Regions from separate parts of the Streptomyces sp. NPDC029466 genome, predicted to be linked through region 2. Evidence: riboswitches for the same ligand, from Rfam matches in the RefSeq annotation. Region 2 holds a riboswitch; each other region holds the start of a gene.

Region 1 (7,068 bases), on a different contig from region 2:
CCGTGCGAGGCCCATGTTCACGATGTCGGTACGCCGCAGATTGATCTCGGCGGGACTGCCGGCGCCCTCACAGATCACCGCGTCATGGGTACGCCGCAGCTCCTGGAGGCAGTCGGTCACCGTGCCGAGCAACTGCTCCCGGCGGCCCGCGTACTGCGCCTTCCCCTGGGACGTCCCCCCGAAGTACCCGCGGGCGCTGAGCTCGCCCACCGGCTTCCCCAGCAGCACCACCTGGCTGCTGCGGTCACTGCCCGGCTTGAGCAGGACCGGGTTCATCAGCGCGGTGGGCTCCACCCGCGCCGCGGCGGCCTGCATCGCCTGGGCCCGTCCGATCTCCGCGCCCTCGCGCGTGACGAACGAATTCAGCGACATGTTCTGTGCCTTGAAGGGCGCCACCCGGACGCCCTGCCGGACCAGCCAGCGGCAGATCCCCGCCGTCACCACGCTCTTACCGGCGTCGGACGTCGTACCGGCCACCAACAGGCCACCGCCGACCGCCCCGCCGGCTGCCTTCAACCGCCCGTTCACCGGGTCCTCCTCCTGGACTTCGGGTCACTACACCCGCCCACCCCCCGAAGGGGGGTGGGCGGCGGGGAAAAAACGGACGGCCTCATACCGGGCCCGCCTTACGCCCGCATACCCATCCCGCCGTACGCCCGCGCCCCCCGGCCCCACGAGCGACCGCCCCACGGGCCACCGCCGCCCGCGCCACGCCGACCGCGGCCCGCGCGGCCACCGTCGTCACCAGTGCCAGCGCGCTCACCCGGCGGGAGAGCCGCACCGCCCGTTCGATGTCCGGCACCGCCACCTGCGGCGCCGCGCCGTTGAGCACCGGACGGTGTTCCACCCGCCCGCCGTACGCCAGCGTGCCGCCCAGCCGTACGCCCAGCGCACCCGCGAACGACGCCTCCACCGGGCCCGCGTTGGGGCTCGGATGCGCCCCGCCGTCCGCCCGCCAGGCCCGCAGCGCACCGCGCCGGTCGGGGCCCGCGAGTACGGTCAGCGCGGCGGTCAGCCGGGAGCCGGGCCAGCCGGCGAGATCGTCGAGCCGGGCCGCGGCCCAGCCGAAACGGCGGTAGCGCGGCGACTTGTGCCCCACCATCGCGTCCAGGGTGTTCACCGCGCGGAACGCCACCAGACCGGGCACCCCGCCCAGCGCGCCCCACACCAGGGCACCCACCACCGCGTCGGAGGTGTTCTCGGCGACCGACTCCACCACCGCACGGGCCATCTGCGGCCCGTCCAGCGCCTGCGGATCGCGCCCGCACAGATGCGGCAGCCGCTCCCGTGCCACGTCCAGGTCACCCGCCGTCAGCGCCCCGCCGACGGCCCGCGCCTCCCGGCCGAGCGAGGTGCCGCCCAGCACGGCCCAGACCGTCGCCGCGGTCAGCGCGACCCCGGCGCCACCACGGAGCGACAGCAAAGAAGCGGGAGCAGTGCCCCGCACAGCGCGCTCCAACAGCGCCGCACCGGCAGCGGCTCCGCCCGCACACAGCACGGCATGAGCCGCCCCGTAACCGCGGTGGTCGCGCCACAGCCGGCGTTCGACGGCACCCGCGGCCCGGCCGAACGCGGCCACCGGATGGCCGCGCCGCGGATCCGCCGCGATCAGGTCGCCGAGAAAGCCGAGGGCCGCGCCGTACACATATCCCGCGTGTTCGCCGCGCATCGGGTCAGACCGCCGTGCGAAGGCGTCCGTGCTGTCCCGCCCGGCCCCGAAGGAGCCCTGCGGCGGTGGGCAGTGGCGATCTCAAGGGGCGGCCGGGCATGGCGGTATGTCCTCACTCAGGGTCCGCGCCCTGGCTCGACGTGACGGCGACCAGAGTCTCCTGGCTCCCGGATCGGCGTGTCCTCCGGCCTTCCAGTCCCGCGTACGTCATCCGACGCATGCGAGGCGGACCGTGGCCTTCGCTGGAGGAACGCTCCCCGGTGACAGTGGCGGGACCGCGCCGGATTCGCACCGGACTTCCTCTGCTGTCGCCGATTGGCTCCGGCAGTCCACCACGCCCCGCGAACGCCGTCAACTCACCCTTGACCTGCGACGCTGCCCTGTGGCAGGCGCTGTGGCGCACGCCACAGCGTGGCTGAGGGGTCACGGACGGTTGCCCGCGCACCTGATCCCGCGTCACTATCTGGTGCACGGCGGCGAAGGGGCCGCCGGAAGGGGGCCGGGGGATGCCGCAGCGCGCTGACCGTCATGAGATCCGTATCAGGATCACGGGCACCAACAATCCTGACCAGGACGTCGAGGACCTCAAGGCGTGGCTGGAGCGCGAGCCCTGGCTGAACCGGCGGTCGCACGACTGGGAGCTGCGGCCGGCGGAGGAGCGCGACGACGGACCCGGCGACATGGCCATCGGCGTCGACGACCTGATCCTCGTCGTCGTCGGCGCGGTCGCCGCCGAGATCACCAAGGGCCTGAGCATCGCCCTGCGCGAGTGGCTGCGCCGCCGCAGGGAGGAACGCGACACCGGCGAACGGCCCGCCGTGGCGGTCGGCGGCGGGGACGGCGAGCTGCGCGCGCTGGGCGAAGCGGGACCGGGCGCCGCGGCTCCTGAACGCCCCGATCCCGGCAGCCCGGCGAACGGGGGCGGCAGCACCGCCGGGGACTGAGCCGGATGTCCGAATACGACGCACGGGGCAAGGTCAACCGGGCCCTGCTGATCTGTGTCGACGACTACCGCCACCTGCGGCCGCTGCCCGCGGTGCGGGACAACCCCGGGGAACTCGAACGCGTCCTGCTCGCCCCCGGCACCGACCTCTTCACCAAGGGCGAGGTCGTCATCTGCCGGCCCCAGGAGCCCTGGGAGGTCGAACAGGCCCTGGACGCCGTCACCCAGGAGGCCCGCGGGCTGCTGCTGGTGTACTTCTCCGGCCACGGCCGGGTGGGCCCGGACGGCGGCAATCTCCAGCTCATGGTCGGTGCCTCGGAACGGCGGCACAAAACCGTCTCCTGGCAGGACACGGTGCTGTCCTACCTGGACAACGCGCGGGCCGACCGGATCGTGATCGTCCTGGAGTGCTGTTACGCCGGCAACGCCGGGGAGGCCTTCCACGCCTGCCGCACCCCCACCTCGCTGCTGATGGCCGCACAGCCCAACCGCCGGATCTTCAGCGGCGAGGAGCCCACCGGCGGCAGTGTCTTCACCCGCGCCCTGCGGCAGATCCTGGAACAGGGCATCCCCGGCAAGCGGTTCGTCACCTTCGAGGACCTCGTCCGCGAGCTGCGGGACCAACTGGCCGGCGAGCGGACCCCGATGGGCGACGTCTGGGAGCCCCGCTCGGCCAAGCAGAACACCGTCGACGACGTCATCCTGTCCTTCGCCACCCCCGGCGTCCGGCCGCCCACCCCGCTGCGGATCCGATTACGGCGCCGGCTGAACACCTCCTTCCGGCACTGGTTCCGTATCCTGATGGTGCTGGCGATCATCGCCGTACCGGCCACCGCCGGCGTCGTCCTGCTGAACCTCCCGGGCGGCGCCGAAGCCTGCCCGCCCGCCCTCGAACTGCGGCTGCTCACCGCCCCCGAGGCCGAACCCGCGCTGCGCCAGGCGGCCTTCGACTACGAGATGTCCGCCGCCAACACCCGGCCCCTCGACGGCGAGGGCGACCTCCCCGACGGCTGCCGGCGCGCCCAGATCACCGTCTACTCCGCCGCCAAGGACCAGGTCGACCAGGGCTTCGCCGCCGCCGACCGCTGGCAGGGCGAGGCCCACGGCACCGCCAAGGACGGGCCGGACGACGACAAGGGCACCGACAAGGGCATCGACCCCCTCTACCGGCCCGGACCCCAGCCCGACATATGGATCCCGGAATCCACCGCCGACTACTACGAAGCCCGCCGCGGGATGCCCGCCAAGGGCTCCCCGGCGACCCTGCACTACAGCGCCCCGGTCGCCTACACGCCCCTGGTCGTCGGCATCCCGGCACACCGGCGGCTGGACGACGTCGAACCGGCCGGCGCCTCCTGGCGGGAGCTGCTCACCGGCACCGACCGCACCCACCGCGACCTCCGGCTGCTGCGGCCGAGCCCGGTGCTGTCCGGCACCGGACTGCTGCACACCCTCGGCCTCTACCTCACCCACGACGGCGCGGACGCCGCCTCCTCCGGCGCGCCCGACCCCACCCTGGCCCGGCACGCCGAGGAGCGGCTGTCCGCCCCCGGCAGCCAGTACGCGGGCAGCACCGAACTGCTGTGTTCACTGCGCCCCGACGCGGACGCCGCCGGCTCCGTCGACCGTACGAAGTCCGCGCCGCTGGTGTCGGAGAAGTCCCTCGCCGACTACAACCTCGGCCGCGCCACCGGCAGTTGCCCGGCCCTGGACGCCCCGCTCCCGCTCCGCAACCGCTACGTCGCCTACTACCCCCGGCACGTCCCCGCCCTCGACCACCCCCTGATCCGGGTCGACTGGCACGGCACCCAAGACGCCACCCCACGGCAGGCCGCCGTGGCGGGCTTCGCGACCTGGCTGCGCGCCGCGGACGGCGGCCAGCGCACCCTCACCGCCCAGGGCTACCGCGGCGTGCACGGCACCGGCCCGGGGGCCGGCTCACCGCTGCTCGACAGCCGCGCGGACGTCAGCCTCCTCGCCCCCACCGTCCCCTTCGGAGCGCACCCGGACCAGGTGTCCCAGGTGCTGGACGGCTACGACAAGGCCCAGAAGTCCAGCCAGGTGCTGATCCTCCTCGACACCTCCACCTCCATGGCCGACGGCGGCCGGCTGCCGACCGCCCTGCGCGCGGCCGGGCGGGTCCTGGAGATGGTCGGCACCCGCCACACCTACGGCCTGTGGGCGTTCCCGGACCGCGCGCACCCCACCGACGCCGACGCGGTGCGTGAGCTCGTCCCGCCCGGCAGGGCCGACCCGGCACCGGGCCGGGCCGCACTGGACCGGATCGCGGGCGGTGAACTGGTCGAGCACGGTGCCGCGATGGAGGAGGCGCTGACCCGCGCGGTGCGCCGGATGAAGAAGTCCCCGGCCACCAACAAGGCCATCGTGCTGATCCTCGACCAGGACGACGGCGCGGGCCCGGGGCGCGCGGCGGGCGTGGAGCGGACCCTCGGCACCCTCGTCGAGGAGGGGCCCGAAGTGCCCGTCCTGGTCTTGGCGCTGGGCAGGAACGGCTGTGACACCTTCGCCCTCCAGCGGCTGGCCGACGCCTCCCACGGCCAGTGCGTGCCCGGCGGCCCGCAGGCCGTCGACACCCTGGCCGGCCGGATCGCCTCCATCGGCACGGCCACGAAGGGGGACCGATGACCGCGCCACGCACCGCCGCACCCGCCGCCCTGGCCTGCCTCGCCCTGACGCTCGCGGCCGGCGGCTGCACCCCGGGGGAGCAACTCGTCCCGGAGAAGGGCGCGATCGTCCTCGCCACCGGCAGCGACCTCAGCAGCTCCGGTGTCCGCCAGGACCTGATCCACGACTGGGAGCGGCGCACCGGCCGTACGGTCCGGATCGTCAGACTCCCGGACACCGCCGACGGCCAGCGCAGCCAGCTGCTGGCGGCGGGCCAGTCCGGCAGCGGCGGCTACGACGTGCTCAACCTCGATGTCGCCTGGACCGCGGAGTTCGCCGAGGCGGGCGTGATCCGCCCCTGGGCCACGGCCCTGGACGGCGACTTCCTCGACAGCGTGGCCAAGACGGTGGAGTACGACGGCAAGGTGTGGGGCGTGCCCTTCAACACCGACGCCGGGCTGCTCTACTACCGCAAGGACATCCTTCGCGCGTACGGCCATGGCGCCCCGTCCAACTGGGGCGAGTTGAAGGACGTGGCGACCGAAGTGGCCCAGGACTACAACCGCGAGGCCGCCAGGGACGCCGCCAGAGGCCACAAGAAGCAGCGGCCCAGGATGTACGGCATGGTCGCCCAGCTGCGGCCCTACGAGGGGCTGACCGTCAACACCCTGGAGTCGGCCTGGGTCAACGGCGGCGACCCGGACGCCACCAGCTTCACCAAGGGCGAGCAGGTCGGCGCGCTCCAGCAGGGCATCGCCGACCTCAAACTCCGGCTCGACTCGATCATGCCGCACGAGGCCACCACGATGGACGAGACCGAGAGCCGCCGCTGGTTCGCCGACGGCCGCGCGCTGTTCATGCGCAACTGGCCGGTCGAATACGCCTCGGTCGCCGAGAAGCTCACGCCCGGCGAGCAGTTCGACGTCACCCAGCTGCCGGCCCGCCCCAGCGACGGCAAACGGATGTCCGTGCTGGGCGGGCAGAACCTCGCCCTCGCGGCCGGCAGCACACGGCCGGCCGGCGCCCGGTCCCTGATCGAGGCGCTGACCGGCCCCGGCAGCGAACGCTGTCTGCTGGAGCGGGGGTTCGCGGCCACCCGCGACTCGGCCTACCGGGAGGCGGCCACCGCACCGCACTGCCCGCTGCCGCCCGGCGACGCCGAACGCGGTGAGCACGGTGCCACGGGGCGGCCGGAGCCCCGGCCCGACCCCCGCACCCTGCACGCGGCGCTGATGGCGGCCGCACCGCGCCCGCGCAGCGCCCACTACCAGACCTTCAGCAAGGTCGTACAGATCGGGGTGTCCGCCTATCTCAACGGCACCGGCGGCACCGCCATCGCCGACCGGCTGGCCCGGGAGGCCGATGACGCGCTCGGCGGCCGGGGCGAACAACGCACGAGGCGCCCGGCGGACGACGGCTGATGCCGTGGTCCGCCGGGCGCCTCGCCCGGTCCGTCGTGGCGGCGGGTCAGCCGGCCACGATCAGATAGATGCCATAGGCCACCGCCACCGCGCAGAGGCCGAAGGCGGCCATCGCGCCGGCCCGCGCGCCCGCGCCCGGTAGGGCGACCGCGGCGGCCGCACCCTCCTGGCCCGCCTTGCGGGACGTGCCGGCGATGCCGACGGTGAACAGGCCCACGATCCCGACCGTCACCACGAGGGTGACGCCGAAGACCTGGCCGAGAGCTGCCCAGTCGATGCTCATGGAGTTTTCCTTACGGGATGACAGCTAGCGGGTGACCGTCGCGGCCTTGGCACGCGGGGTGGTGGGGGTGTCGGCGCCGGACGCCTGAGCCGGAATCCCGGCGGTTTCCGGGGCCTCGGCGGAAGCG
Region 2 (7,068 bases):
CCCTGAGCAGGGAGCACGTGCGGCGGACGGGAGGTGAGGGCCTCAGGTCCGCCGCAGGCGCTGTTGTTCGCCGTGCGGGTGCTGTGTATCGTCGGAAGCAGTGGCTTGAAGTTTCAAGTACTTGTACGCGACCTCGCGGGGCCGGACCCGAGCCCCGGAGATGGCTGCCGTGCCCCGTGCGCACTCGGAGTGCGCCATGGACGGGACGTCTGCCGGCCGGATACCGGCCGGCAGGCCCTGGGCAGGGGCGGGGTGTGCGAGGTAGAGCAGAAGCAGGGGAGGGCGGCGGCGCCACGGCGGTGTCGCGGCCGGGAGATCGGAGACCAGGTTCCATGTCCGTACGACGTCTGAACCACGCGGTGCTCAACGTCCGCGATGTGACACGGTCGGTGGCGTTCTACACCGAGGCCCTCGGGCTGACGGTGGATGTCGAGATACCGGGGCGGGCCGCGTTTCTCAGCGCTCCCGGCTCGCTCAATGATCACGATCTGGGGCTGTTCGCGGTGGCGCCGGACGCGCCGGGGCCCGAGGCCGGACGGGTCGGGCTGTACCACCTGGCCTGGGAGGTCGGCACGCTCCGCGAACTCGTCGAGGCCCGCACCCGGCTCGACGAGCGCGGTGCCCTGGTGGGATCGACCGATCACCTCGTCGCCAAGTCGCTGTACGCCAAGGACCCGGACGGCAACGAGTTCGAGGTGATGTGGCGGGTCCCGCGGGAGGACTGGCCTGGCCCGGACCAGCCGGACCGGCTGCTGCCCCTCGATCTGGCCGCAGCCCTGGAGCAGTGGGGGCCGGACCGGGAGACGGGCGCCGCTGCGGGCTCGGCGACCTGAGGGCGGGACCGAGCCGGGCGGGTGAGGGGGCTGGGAGAAGCTCGGGCAGTTGAGCGCTCCGGATCGGCTCGGCCGCCTGCGGGCGCGGGCCCGGCAGGGGCCCCGAGGGGCCGGGAGCGGCTCGGGTGCCAGGGAGGGGGCGGCCGGTGGCGCGCGAGCAGGCGCCGGGCCGCCTTTCCTCAGGTTCCCGGCGCGGTCTGCTCCGCCGTCTCGGCTCGCCCGGCCCGCTCCGCCCAGCGCTTTTCGACGCCGGCCAGTCGCCAGTACGCCAGCGCCGCGGCCCACACGACCACGAACAGGCCGACGATGATGAAGCCGACATTGTCGAGGTCGAGGCCGGAAATCCAGCCGGTCACCGCGTCGTTGAGGCCGAGCTTGTCGTGCAGCACGGTCACCAGCTCGATGGTGCCGATGAAGAAGGCGACGGCGATCGACAGGCCGGTGATGGCGAGGTTGTAGTAGACCTTGCGCACCGGGTTGGCGAACGCCCACTGGTAGGCGAAGTTCATGAAGGTGCCGTCCAGGGTGTCGAACAGGCTCATCCCGGCGGCGAACAGCAGCGGCAGACACAGGACCGCGTACCAGGGCAGGCCCGCCGCCGCGCCGCTGCCCGCCATCACCATCAGGGTCACCTCGGTCGCGGTGTCGAAGCCGAGCCCGAAGAGGAAGCCGAGCGGGAACATCTGACCCGGGCGGGAGATGGAGCGGGTGAACCGCCCCAGGAAACGGTTCATGAAGCCGCGCGCGTCGAGGCGCTGCTCCAGCTCGGCCTCGTCGTACCGGCCGTCGCGCATCCCGCGGAAGACCCGCCAGATCCCGGCCAGCGCGATGAGGTTGAGAGCGGCGATGAGGTAGAGGAACGTGCCCGAGACCGTGGTGCCGACGGTGCCCAGGATCTGGTGCGTACGGGACTCGTCGTTGAGCAGCGTGCCGGCGAGCTGGGCACCACCGGCCACGAGGGCCGCCATCACCACGACCACGCTGGAGTGGCCGAGGGCGAACCAGAAGCCGACCGACACCGGCCGCTTGCCGTCGGCCATCAGCTTGCGGGTGGTGTTGTCGATCGCGGCGATGTGGTCGGCGTCGAAGGCATGCCGCATACCGAGGGTGTACGCGGTGATGCCGAGCCCGACGCCGAAGACCTGGCTTCCGACGGAGTAGTGGTTCGGGACCACGAGCAGGAAGAGCACGCCGAAGGCCACGACATGCAGCCCGGCTATGACGGCCATCAGGCCCGCGGTACGGACGGTGTCCTGCCGGCGCCAGCGGAACGTGGCGGGGGCAGGGGAGTTCGGGGTATCGGTGGACAGGGCCATCCGGGCGGTCACGCTCCAGCACCTCGTGGATCAGTTCGTGAGATGCCGTGGCCGGTCTCCTGGCTTGGGGGTACCACCCTGCTCCTTTAGAGCTTGGGGGAGGGTGCCCGCGTCCGCCCCCGCCTTCCCGGCCGCGGGCTGCGGTCAGTGGCGCCGCGGGCGCGCCAGGCGCCCGCGGAAGGGGTGGAAACTCCCCGATCACAGTGGCGAGGGCCGCTCCGGGCTGGGACCACAAGGTCCGTCACCGGCTTCCCGAACACCACGGCCCGGCCACTCTAGCCGCCGGCCCCGCGGCGCGAGGTGTGTGGGGGTTTTCCGCCGTCCGCGGGGCACGGCCCGCGGTGGACCCGTCACCGGGGGCCGGTTGCGGTGGGCCGGTCGCGGGAGTCAGTTGTCCAGGGACGACGGGAGTCAGTAGTCCAGCGACGAGAGGAAAGCGTGCAGTTCGTGGTCGAAGAGCGGGGTGTTCTCCAGGTTGACCATGTGGGCCGCACCCGGTATCCGGACCCTTCGGGCGCCCGGGACGGCCAGGGCTATCGCATGGGCGTTGGCGGAGATGTCGCGGCTGTCGAGGTCGCCGTCGAACACGACCGTCGGCACCCGGACCTCGCCGAGGCGGTCGGCGGCGCCGACTTCGAGGGGCATTCCGGCGCCCATTCCGTCGGCATGGACCTCCACATTGGCCGCGGCCGAGGCGCGCATCCGTTCACGGAATCCCGGGTGCACCGCGGACGGCTCGCGATGCGGCCCGTCCACCCATATCCGCAGGAAGTGTTCGACATACCGCTCCGCGCCGTCCGGTGCGCCGATCGCGGCCACCTGCTCCTTGATGTGCGCCAGGACGAAGGGGTCGGTGAAGGCCCGGCCGCTGATTCCCGGGGAGGCGAGCGCGAGGGCCGTCACCCGGCCGGGGTGGGCGAGGGCGGTGTCCAGCGCGACCCGCGCGCCGTGGGAAAGGCCGACGAGGACGGCGCTGGGGACGTCGAGTGCGTCCAGCAGGGCACACAGGTCGTCGTGGTGGGCGAAGTCGCCGGTCACGGTGGAGGACAGGCCATGGCCGCGGGCGTCGTAACGGATCGCGCGCAGCCCGGAGTTGACCAGCCAGGTGAACTGCTCGTCCCACATGTGCTGGTCGAGCATGCCGCCGTGCAGCAGCACCACCGCGGGGCCCGAGCCGGCCGTCTCGTAGAACAGCTCGCCCTCGTCGACCGGCACGAGGCCGTTGTCGATCTCGGACCAGGCGGTGATTCTCTGCGTCATTCTCCTGACCGTCCTTTGTGCATGAGAGGGGGCGGGGCGGGTCTGTCGTCGTGGCCTTCAGAGCTGCCGTTACTACGGTTACTGCTGTTCGTGCCGTTACTGCCTGCGCTGCCATGACTGTCCCGACTGCCCTGACTGTCGGTTTCCTCCCGTTGAACGCGCGAGTCGTTCGCCAGGTGCCGGAATTCCTCGCCGAGTCGGTCGAGAACGTGCAGCGTGGTGCGGACGTCCTCGGCGGGCAGGTCAGCCAGCCGCTGCCGCAGCTCCGTCGCCTCGAACTGCTGGACCCCGCGTATCGCCGCCGTGCCTTCGGTCGTGAGCCGGATCAGGGACGAGCGGCGGTGGGCGGGATTCGGGGCCGTGGCGACCAGGCCCAGCTCCGCGGCGTGGTTCACCCAGCGCTGCACCGGCTGGCGGTCGAGTCCCATCGAACGCGCCAACTGCGGGACGGTGCGGGGTCCTTCGGTGCGCAGGGCGTCCAGGAGTGCGTGTTCGCCGGCGGTCATGCCCGTGTCCGCCAGTTCGCGCTCCACCGCGCGCACGACCGTGCGGTGCAGGGGCCACAGCCGGCGGATGACGTCGTACAGCAGATCTTCAGTGGCCGCCGGCTCCCCGGCGCCCTCCCCCTCGGTATCCCTCACCGCAGCCCCTCTCGCCCCTCGGGCATCCCCATGGGCATCTGCATCGATGTCCGCGTCGACGTCCGCATCGACATCTTCATCAACGCCCCCCTCAATGACACTCGTGATGTCATGATGACATCGCTGATGTCGTTTGGGAAGGGGCCTGCCGCGGAATGGAGTTGAGGGGACGGATGGGTGGGATGAGGCTCATGTGGTCGGGGCGAGGAAAGGTGGACGGCGGATGAAGGTCGGTCTGTTGCGCGCGGTCGGGGTCGCCACGGCGGTCTACGGGGTGGCGGTGACCGCGGTGCCCGCCCTGCTGGCACGGCCCTCGGGGCTGGTCGATGAGGAGGGGCGGACCGGGCGGGCGACGCGCACCTCACTGCGTCCGCTGGCCTGGCGGGACGCGGTGAGCGGGCTGGCGCTGGCGGTGGCCCCGGAAGGCCCGGCGCTGCGCACCGCCGCGTATGTGCGGATCGCGGCCGACTTCGGGGACGCCGTTCTGCTCGGTGCGACGCTGCCCGGCCGCGACCGGAAGCTGGCGGCGGTGGCGGTGTCCGTGGGGTGGGGTGCGCTGTCGGTGGCCGGGCTGCTCGCCGGCGGGCGGCGGCGGGAGGTTATGAGCCTGCCGGCGGCGGGGCCTCTTCAGGCGTGAAGGTGATGACGAGGTCGGCGCGGTCGCGAGTGGCCGCCACCACCCGGGCGTTGGCCTCGTCCGAGGAGTGGACGAACCGCTCGGCCTCGGCGCGCGGGCGCCCGAAGTGCTCATGGCGGTCGACCAGCCGCCGGATCCGCTCCGGGGTGTCCAGGTCCACGTACCAGACCTCGTCGAGCAGTGCGCGGACCCGCGACCAGGGGGCGGAGTCGAGGAGGAGGTAATTGCCCTCGGTCACGATGAGCGGGATGTGGGGCGCCACGGGGATGCTGCCGGCGACCGGCTCCTCGATGCGGCGGTCGAACGCCGGGGCGTAGACGGCGCTGTCCGGTTCCGGTGCGCGCAGCCGCGCCAGCAGCGCCGCGTAGCCGGCCGGATCGAAGGTGTCCGGCGCGCCCTTGCGGTCCGTACGGCCCAGGCGCCGCAACTCTGCCTCGGCGAGATGGAAGCCGTCCATGGGGACGAGCGCCGCCTGCCCGGCCAGCTCCGCCACGACATGGGTGGCGAGGGTGGACTTGCCGGCACCGGGTGGCCCGGTGATGCCGAGCAGCAGCCGCCGGGCGGGAGTCGCGGACTCGGCGAGCCGGCGGGCGCGGGAGAAGAGGTGCCGGGGATCCATGGTGTGTCCATCGTGCCCGATCGGCGGCGCGGTGGCCGGAAGCGCCCCTGAGCGGCGGGCGCGACGCCATCGTGGAGTTCGGACGCAGCAGCTGCCTGCCGAGCGCGGCGGCTGCCGGTGCGGGCTGCGGGCCTGACCGTACGGCCGCAGGTCAGGGGGTGGAGGCGGTCACGTCCGTGCGGCCCAGGCGCCACAAGGACGTGATCTCGGCGGCGCGGGCCACGTGGAGCGGGTCGGAGGTGTCCCGGGCACGCGGATGGCGCGGGGTGACGTCGAGCCGGCCCAGGACCGTGAGGCCGGCCTTGGCGAAGGCGTCGAGGAGTTCGGCGTGCGGACGCAGCCCGAGGTGCTCCGCCAGGTCGGAGAGGATCAGCCAGCCCTCGCCGCCCGGTGTCAGATGGTCCGCGAGGCCGTTCAGGAAGCCGTGCAGCATGCGGCTGCCCGGGTCGTACACCGCGTACTCCACGGGCGAGGTCGGTTTCGCGGGCACCCATGGGGGATTGCAGACGACCAGGGGGGCGCGGCCGGCCGGGAAGAGATCGGCCTCGATGACCTCCACCTGCCCGGCGACACCCAGGCGTTCGGTGTTCTCGCGGGCACAGGCCAGCGCCCGCGGGTCCTGGTCGGTGGCCACGATCCTGCGCACTCCGCGCCGGGCGAGCACCGAGGCCAGCACGCCGGTGCCGGTGCCGATGTCGAACGCCAGCTCCTCGGTGGGCAGCGGCGCCTCGGCCACCAGGTCGACGTATTCGCCGCGGGCCGGGGAGAAGACGCCGTAGTGGGGGTGGATGCGGTCGCCGCCGAGCGCCGGGATCTCGACGCCCTTCTTGCGCCATTCGTTGGCGCCGATCAGGGCGAGGAGTTCACGCAGCGAGACGAGGGTGGTGGTCGGGGCCGTGCCCTCCGTGGTGCCGGACGCCTCCGCGTGGGCGGGCTCGCCGGGGCCGTACGCCCGGGTGCACGCCTCGCGGACATCAGGGGCGCGGTGCAGTGGGACGGCGAAGCTCGCGTCGAGCGGGACCAGCAGCATGCCCAGGATGCGGGCACGGTGATTCTGCGCGGCCCGGTGCACATGGAACGCCTGGGTGACATCGGCGGGCGGCGTCTTGCGGGGGCGCCGGTCGATCCGGCGGGCCATCGCCGTCAGCAGCTGACGGGCGTTGTGGAAGTCGCCGCGCCACAACAGCGCGGTGCCCTCACAGGCGAGCCGGTAGGCGTCGTCGGCCTTGGTCCGGTCGTCCGCGAGGACGATACGGCGCGGCGGCGGGGCGCCGTTCTCGGAGCGCCAACGGGCGGAGCGGGGCTGGTCGGCCTCGGTCCATTCGACGACCGGCGGGTGGTTCACCGAAGAGTGCCTCGTGTGTGTGGTGGGAGCCCTCCCAGGGGTGCCGCCCTCGGAGCGGCGCCGGTCCGGCGCCGGGGGAGCGGTGCTGCGCTCGCAGGAGACGGTGGGCGGGGTGGTCGGACCGTTGACTTTACTCCGTATTGGGATCGCGTCCGTATGGGGATCGCGCTCGGTCGCCCACCGGACCTGGGGCGGACGACGCCGGGACCGGCGTCAGTCGATGCCGAAGGGCCGGGCGTAGCGCACCGTGCCGCGCGGAGGTGTGGAGCCGTCCAGGGACAGCGCCATGAAGGCCTCGTCCGGCCAGGGCTGCGGCGGCAGAATGCCGAACCGGGGGGCGGCCGGAACGAACCCGAAGCGCGGGTAATACGGCGGGTGGCCCAGCACGATCGCGGTCCGCTCCCCGGCGGCCCGCGC
Region 3 (7,068 bases), on a different contig from region 2:
CCAGGTCGGCGTCGGTGCGCCAGTCACGGGAGTCGATCAGCTGGAGCAGACCCGCACCGTACGTCCCCGGGCGGGAGCCGAAGATGCGGGTGGTGGCGCGGCGCTCGTCGCCGTGGTCGGCGAGGTCGGCCTGGGTGTGGGCGCGGACGAAGTTCTCCGCGGCCGGCTCGTCCAGTCCGGCGGCGAGCCGTACGGCGTCATCGAGCAGGCCGATGACATGCGGGAAGGCGTCCCGGAAGAAGCCGGAGATGCGCAGCGTGACATCGACACGGGGGCGGCCGAGCTCGGCGAGGGGGATCGGCTCCAGTCCGTTGACCCGGCGCGAGGCGTCATCCCAGACGGGCCGGACACCCAGCAGCGCCAGCGCCTCGGCCACGTCGTCGCCGGACGTCCGCATGGCGCTGGTGCCCCACAGCGACAGCCCGACGGACTGCGGCCAGTCGCCGTTGTCCTCGCGGTAGCGCGTCAGCAGGGAGTCGGCGAGGGCCTGGCCGGTCTCCCAGGCGAGGCGGGAGGGCACGGCCTTGGGGTCGACGGAGTAGAAGTTCCGGCCCGTCGGCAGCACGTTGACCAGGCCACGGAGCGGGGAGCCGGAGGGCCCGGCCGGGACGAAGCCGCCGTTGAGGGCGTGTACGGCGTGGTCGATCTCGTCGGTGGTGGCGGCGAGACGTGGGACGACCTGACGGGCGGCGAAGTCGAGGATGTCGGCGACCGCGGCCGGGTGCCCCTCGGCGGTCTTGGCCACCGCCGCCGGGTCCCAGTCCGCGTCCTCCATCGCCTGCACCAGGGCGCGGGCGGTGGCCTCCGCCTCGTCGGCGGTCGTGCGGGTGGCCGCGGACTCGTCCAGTCCGAGCGCCTCCCGCAGACCGGGCAGGGCGGACGTACCGCCCCAGATCTGGCGGGCGCGCAGGATGGACAGGACGAGGTTGACCCGTGCCTCGCCGGCCGGCGCGCCGCCCAGCACATGGAGTCCGTCGCGGATCTGGGCGTCCTTGACCTCGCACAGCCAGCCGTCGACGTGCAGCAGGAAGTCGTCAAAGCCGTCGTCGTCGGGGCGTTCGTCCATCCCCAGGTCGTGGTCGAGCTTGGCGGCCTGGATCAGCGTCCAGATCTGGGCGCGGATCGCGGGCAGCTTGGCCGGGTCCATCGCGGAGATCGCCGCGTACTCATCGAGGAGCTGTTCCAGGCGCGCGATGTCGCCGTAGGACTCGGCACGGGCCATCGGCGGGACGAGGTGGTCGACGAGGGTGGCGTGCACCCGGCGCTTGGCCTGGGTGCCCTCGCCGGGGTCGTTGACCAGGAAGGGGTAGATGAGCGGCAGGTCGCCGAGGGCGGCGTCGGGGCCGCAGGCCGCGGACAGGCCCGCGTTCTTGCCGGGCAGCCACTCCAGGTTGCCGTGCTTGCCCAGGTGGACCATGGCGTCCGCGCCGAAGCCGCCGTCGTCGGCAGACGCCGCGATCCAGCGGTAGGCCGCCAAGTAGTGGTGCGAGGGCGGCAGATCGGGGTCGTGGTAGATCGCGATCGGGTTCTCGCCGAAGCCGCGCGGCGGCTGGATGAGGATCAGGAGATTGCCGCGGCGCAGCGCGGCCAGCACGATGTCGCCGTCGGGGTTCCGGCTGCGGTCGACGAACATCTCACCGGGCGGCGGCCCCCAGTGCTGCTCGACGGAGTCCCGGAGTTCCTGCGGCAGCGTGGCGTACCAGCGCTTGTAGTCGGCGGCCGGAATGCGGACCGGGTTACGGGCGAGCTGTTCCTCGGTGAGCCACTCCTGGTCGTGGCCGCCGGCCTCGATGAGGGCGTAGATCAGCTCGTCACCGTCGCCGGACTCCAGGCCCGGGACCGGCTCGGCGGTCTCGTCACCGAAGTCGTAGCCGTCCGCCCGGAGGCGGCGCAGCAGGGCCACGGCACTGGCCGGGGTGTCCAGCCCGACCGCGTTGCCGATGCGGGAGTGCTTGGTCGGGTAGGCGGACAGCACCAGCGCGAGGCGCTTCTCCGCGGCCGGGATGTGGCGCAGCCGGGCGTGCCGGACGGCGATCCCGGCGACCCGGGCGGCGCGCTCGGGGTCGGCGACGTAGACCGGCAGTCCGTCCTCGTCGACCTCCTTGAAGGAGAACGGGACGGTGATCAGCCGGCCGTCGAACTCGGGGACCGCGATCTGCGAGGCGGCGTCCAGCGGCGAGAGCCCCTCGTCGTTCTCCTCCCAGGCGCTGCGCGGCCCGGTCAGGCACAGCGCCTGAAGGATCGGCACGTCCAGGGCGGCCAGCGCGCCCGCGTCCCAGGACTCGTCGTCGCCGCCCGCGGAGGCCTCGGCGGGCTTGCTGCCGCCCGCCGCGAGGACCGTGGTGACCAGGGCGTCGGCGCTCCCCAGCGCCTCGATCAGCTCCGGCTCGGGGGCGCGCAGGGAGGCCACGAACAGCGGCCGGGCGCGCCCGCCGGCCTCCTCGATCTGCTCGCACAGGGTCCGTACGAAAGCGGTGTTGCCGCTCATGTGGTGGGCGCGGTAGTAGAGCACGGCGACCAGCGGGCCGGTCTGGTTGCGCCCTTCCCAGTCCAGCGGGCCCCAGGACGGGGCGGGCTCCGGCGGCTCGAAGCCATGGCCGGTCAGCAGCACCGTGTCGGAGAGGAAGCGGGCGAGCTGGTCGAGGTTGGCCGGGCCGCCGTGCGCGAGATAGGCGTGCGCCTCGGCCGCGATGCCGACCGGGACCGTGGACTGCTCCATGAGCTGGGCGTCGGGGGCCTGTTCACCGGTGAGCACGACGACCGGCCGGTGCTGGTCCTCGGCGAGCAGCACCTCCAGGCCCTCCTCCCAGGCGCGGATACCGCCGAGGAGACGTACGACGACGAGGTCGGTGCCCTCCAGCAGCGCGGGGAGTTCGGCGACGTCGAGGCGGGCGGGGTTGGCGAGCCGATACGGCACGGGACCCGTGGCCGCCCGGGCGCTGAGCAGGTCGGTGTCGGAGGTCGACAGCAGCAGAAGCATGCGAGCGCAGGCCTTCCTCGGGGTATCCGCGCCCCGGGTGGTCGTATGGACGGCGGGAGTTCCTGGCTCACCCGGCAGCTGCCGGGTTCACAGTGGCGGGACCGCGCCGGATTCACACCGGGCTTCCTCCCTGGGGCCGTAAGGCCCTGCGCCGTCGCTGGCGTCGGCGGGCCGTCCGACCCACCGACCTGCATAGTAAGGGCTGCGGCCGAGCGAGGTAAGCGGGCCTCCGGACCTGCCGTATCGGGACGGGGGCGGGCGCCTCCGTACGCGCATCGGGCCGCGAGCTTGGCCGGATCCGGCCCGGATGGGCCACCCACCTCCGTGGGTATGCTCGCGGCCATGCCGCCCTCCCCCTCGACACGGCCCCCCGGGTCCGAGCCGCCCATACGGGACCGCGGTGACGCCTGCCCGGGAGCGCTGCGGCTGCACTCCGCCGCCGACGGACACCTCGCCCGAGTGCGACTGCCCGCCGGAGACTTGACGGTTCGTCAGGCCGAGGCACTGGCTGATGCCGCGGACCGGCTCGGGGACGGCCATCTCTCCCTCACCTCCCGCGGCAACGCGGAACTCCGCGGCCTCCCGGACGACTGCGGCAGCCGGCTCGCCGCCCTGCTGCGCGACGCCGGTCTGCTGCCCTCCGAGCGCCACGAACGCATCCGCAACATCCTCGCCTCCCCCCTGGCCGGACTGGACCGGCACACCCCTTCTGACGTGCGGTTGTGGGCCCGTGAGCTGGACGGACTGCTCTGCACGAGCGAGTCCGCGACCGCGCTGTCGGGCCGCTTCCTCTTCGTCCTGGACGACGGCCGGGGCGATGTGGCGGCGCTCGGCGGCGATGTGAGCTTGGTCGCAGAACCGGCCGGGACCGAGGCACCGACGGACCACGGGCACCAGTCCGAAACCGGACATCCGGCCCGCCCCGGAGCCAGTGCCCTGCTGCGGGTCGGCGACTACCCGGCGGCCCTGCGGATCGCCGGCCCGGACGCCCCACGCGCCGCCCTCACCGCCGCCGAGGCATTCCTCTCCGCCGCCGAGGCGAGCGGCAGCGGCGCCTGGCGGGTCCGTGAACTCCCCGCCGGCCATGGCCTGACGGCCCGGGCGGTCGCGGAGCGGCTGCGGGGGGCGGGGGTTGAGTGTGTGCTTGTGGCTGCGGCGGCGGACGTGGTCGGGGCGGCCGACGTGGCTGCTGCGGCGCAGGTGGCTGAGGTGCCCGGCACCAACGAGCCTGCCGCGCCCAGCTCCCCGCCGTACTCCGCCTCCGCGCCATACGCGACCTCCGCTCCGTACGCGGCCCCCGCGCCGCACCGCGCCCGCACCCCCTACGCCGACTCCTCCGCCCCCGGCATCATCGAGGGCGGCGACGGAGCGCACGCGCTCTCGGTTCTCGCGCCGCTGGGGCGGCTGTCCGTCGCGCAGTGGCGGCTGCTGGTCGCCGTCGCCGCGGCGGACGGGGACGGCGTTCTCCGGCTCACTCCCTGGCGCGGCATCGTCATCCCGGGGCTGTCCGCCGACGCGGCGACCGCCCGTCTGCGTGAGCTGGCCACCGCCGGGCTGATCACCGACCCGGACTCCCCCTGGCACCGCATCGGGGCCTGCACCGGCCGCCCCGGCTGCGCCAAGTCCCTTACCGATGTACGGGCCGACGCCACGGCCGCGGTCACGGCGGGCACCCCCGTCCCCGTATCGGCATCCGGCTCCGGCTCCGGCACCGGCACCGGCACCTGCCCCGACCCCATCCGCCTCCCTGGCAAAGCGGAGCCGGGACCGGGACCCGAGGCGGAGCCGGGGCCCGGACCGGAGGCGGGGCCGAAGCCGGAGCGGGGACCGGGACCGGGGCCGGGGCCGGGGCCGGAGGCAGGGGCGGACAACTCGGCCCCCCGCCACCACCTCCCCGTGTACTGGTCCGGATGTGAGCGGCGCTGTGGGCACCCGCACGGCGCCTGGGTCGATGTGCTGGCGACGGCGGACGGCTACCGGGTCTCGGTCGTCCGGCCGAAGACCCCACCCGCCCCGGCGGCACCCCCCGCTGCCCCCTGCTCCACCTCATGAAGCGCCGCTCCAGAGGCCCGTGCCCCACCCCCGGAACCGCCCGACCCACAGCGCCCTCCCCCACCTCATGAACCACCCCCGAACCACAGCGCCATGTCCCACCGCCAGAACCGTCCCGTACCCGACAAACCCGAGGCCACAGTGACCGCGTTCGACTACGAGAAGGACGGTGCGGCGATCTATCGCCAGTCCTTCGCCACCATCCGCGCCGAGGCGGACCTCGGCGGCCTGCCCGCCGACGTCAGCCGGGTCGCGGTCCGGATGATCCACGCCTGCGGCATGGTCGACCTGGTACGCGATCTCGCCTTCACCCCCGAGGTGGTGGCCCGCGCCCGCGAGGCGCTGCGCGCCGGTGCGCCGATCCTCTGCGACGCCAACATGGTGGCCAGCGGCGTCACCCGTAAGCGGCTGCCGGCCGACAACGACGTGCTGTGCACCCTCGCCGACCCGTCGGTGCCGGACCTGGCCGCCCGGATGGGGACGACCCGCAGCGCCGCCGCCCTGGAGCTGTGGCGGGACCGGATGGAAGGCGCCGTGGTCGCGTTCGGCAACGCCCCGACCGCCCTCTTCCGGTTCCTCGAAATGATCGAGGAGGGCGCGCCCCGCCCCGCCGCCGTGATCGGCATACCCGTCGGCTTCATCGGCGCCGCGGAGTCCAAGGACGCGCTGATCGCACACCCGTCGGAACTGGACCACATCGTCGTGCGCGGGCGCCGGGGCGGCAGCGCCATGGCCGCCGCCGCGATCAACGCCCTGGCAAGCGAGGAAGAGTGAGCGTGAGCGAGCAGCAGCTGACCGGTCGCCTCTACGGTGTGGGCCTCGGCCCCGGCGACCCGTCCCTCATGACGGTCCGGGCGGTCGAGGTCATCGCCGAGGCCGACGTCATCGCCTACCACAGCGCCCGGCACGGACGTTCCATCGCGCGCTCCATCGCCGCACAGCACCTCCGCGCCGACCACATCGAGGAAGCGCTGATCTACCCGGTCACCACGGAGTCGACCGATCACCCCGGCGGCTACCGGGGCGCGCTGGACGAGTTCTACGAATCCGCGGCGGCCCGCCTCGCCGCGCACCTCGACGCCGGCCGCACGGTCGCCGTCATCTCCGAGGGCGACCCGCTCTTCTACGGCTCCTACCAGCACATGCACAAGCGGCTGGCCCACCGCTATCCCACCGAGGTCATCCCCGGCGTCACCTCCATCAGCGCCGCCGCGGCCCGCCTGGGCAAGCCGCTCGCCGAGGCCGACGAGGTCCTGACGATCCTCCCCGGCACGCTCCCGGAGGAGGAACTGACCGCCCGCCTGACCTCGACCGACACCGCCGTCGTCATGAAGCTGGGCCGCACCTTCCCCACCGTCCGCCGCGCCATGGAACGCGCCGGCCGCCTCCCGGAGGCCCACTACGTCGAGCGCGCGACGATGTCCGGCGAACGCACGGAGCGGCTGGCGGACATCGACGCGGAGACGGTCCCGTACTTCTCCGTCAGCGTCGTACCGAGCCGCATCGCCGACCTGCCACCGGCGGGCACGGCAACGACCGCGGGTACGGCCACTGCCTCGGGTACGACCACTGGCGCGCCCACGGCCCCGGCCACGACCACGACCACGGCCGCCGCCGCAGCTGAGGCCATCGCCACAGCCACAGCCACAGCCACCGACGAACCGTCCGGCACCCCCGACATGGCCTCCTCCCCCCTTGAGGCGGAGCCCTCCCCTCACCCCGGCGAGGTCGTGGTCGTCGGCACCGGTCCGGCCGGTCCGCTCTGGCTGACGCCCGAGTCCCGTGGCGCCCTGGCCGCCGCCGAGGACCTCGTCGGCTACACCACCTACCTGGACCGCGTCCCGCTGCGCCCCGGCCAGCGCCGCCACGCCTCCGACAACAAGGTCGAGTCCGAACGCGCCGAACTCGCCCTCGACCTGGCCCGCCGCGGTCGCCGGGTGGCCGTGGTCTCCGGCGGCGACCCGGGCATCTTCGCGATGGCCACCGCCGTTCTGGAGGTCGCCTGCCAGTCCCCCTACCGGGCCATCCCCGTACGG

What was found. A riboswitch is a leader RNA that binds a small molecule or an ion and turns the genes downstream of it on or off. The one in region 2 is predicted to bind cobalamin.
Region 1: another riboswitch for cobalamin. It lies ahead of ACZ4XD_RS17005 (cobalamin biosynthesis protein); the one in region 2 lies ahead of nicT (Nickel transporter NicT).
Region 3: another riboswitch for cobalamin. It lies ahead of cobN (cobaltochelatase subunit CobN); the one in region 2 lies ahead of nicT (Nickel transporter NicT).

What each region holds. Positions count from the first base shown of each region.
Region 1 is NZ_JBVHZH010000020.1:5,303-12,370, reverse strand. Features, by position in the region: gene ACZ4XD_RS17010 (cobyric acid synthase) at 1-528, opposite strand, end outside; gene ACZ4XD_RS17005 (cobalamin biosynthesis protein) at 611-1,669, opposite strand; cobalamin riboswitch at 1,823-1,972, opposite strand; gene ACZ4XD_RS17000 (effector-associated constant component EACC1) at 2,176-2,613, shown strand; gene ACZ4XD_RS16995 (caspase family protein) at 2,619-5,258, shown strand; gene ACZ4XD_RS16990 (extracellular solute-binding protein) at 5,255-6,658, shown strand; gene ACZ4XD_RS16985 (hypothetical protein) at 6,705-6,941, opposite strand; gene ACZ4XD_RS16980 (inorganic phosphate transporter) at 6,966-7,068, opposite strand, start outside.
Region 2 is NZ_JBVHZH010000001.1:169,999-177,066, reverse strand. Features, by position in the region: gene ACZ4XD_RS00775 (VOC family protein) at 333-833, shown strand; partial or broken gene nicT (Nickel transporter NicT) at 1,013-2,171, opposite strand; cobalamin riboswitch at 2,182-2,428, opposite strand; gene ACZ4XD_RS00765 (alpha/beta fold hydrolase) at 2,561-3,409, opposite strand; gene ACZ4XD_RS00760 (MarR family winged helix-turn-helix transcriptional regulator) at 3,406-4,050, opposite strand; gene ACZ4XD_RS00755 (hypothetical protein) at 4,274-4,687, shown strand; gene ACZ4XD_RS00750 (nucleoside/nucleotide kinase family protein) at 4,650-5,306, opposite strand; gene ACZ4XD_RS00745 (methyltransferase) at 5,458-6,651, opposite strand; gene ACZ4XD_RS00740 (GNAT family N-acetyltransferase) at 6,865-7,068, opposite strand, start outside.
Region 3 is NZ_JBVHZH010000004.1:123,510-130,577, reverse strand. Features, by position in the region: gene cobN (cobaltochelatase subunit CobN) at 1-2,980, opposite strand, end outside; cobalamin riboswitch at 3,017-3,149, opposite strand; gene ACZ4XD_RS05790 (cobalamin biosynthesis protein CobG) at 3,311-5,032, shown strand; gene ACZ4XD_RS05785 (precorrin-8X methylmutase) at 5,126-5,806, shown strand; gene cobJ (precorrin-3B C(17)-methyltransferase) at 5,875-7,068, shown strand, end outside.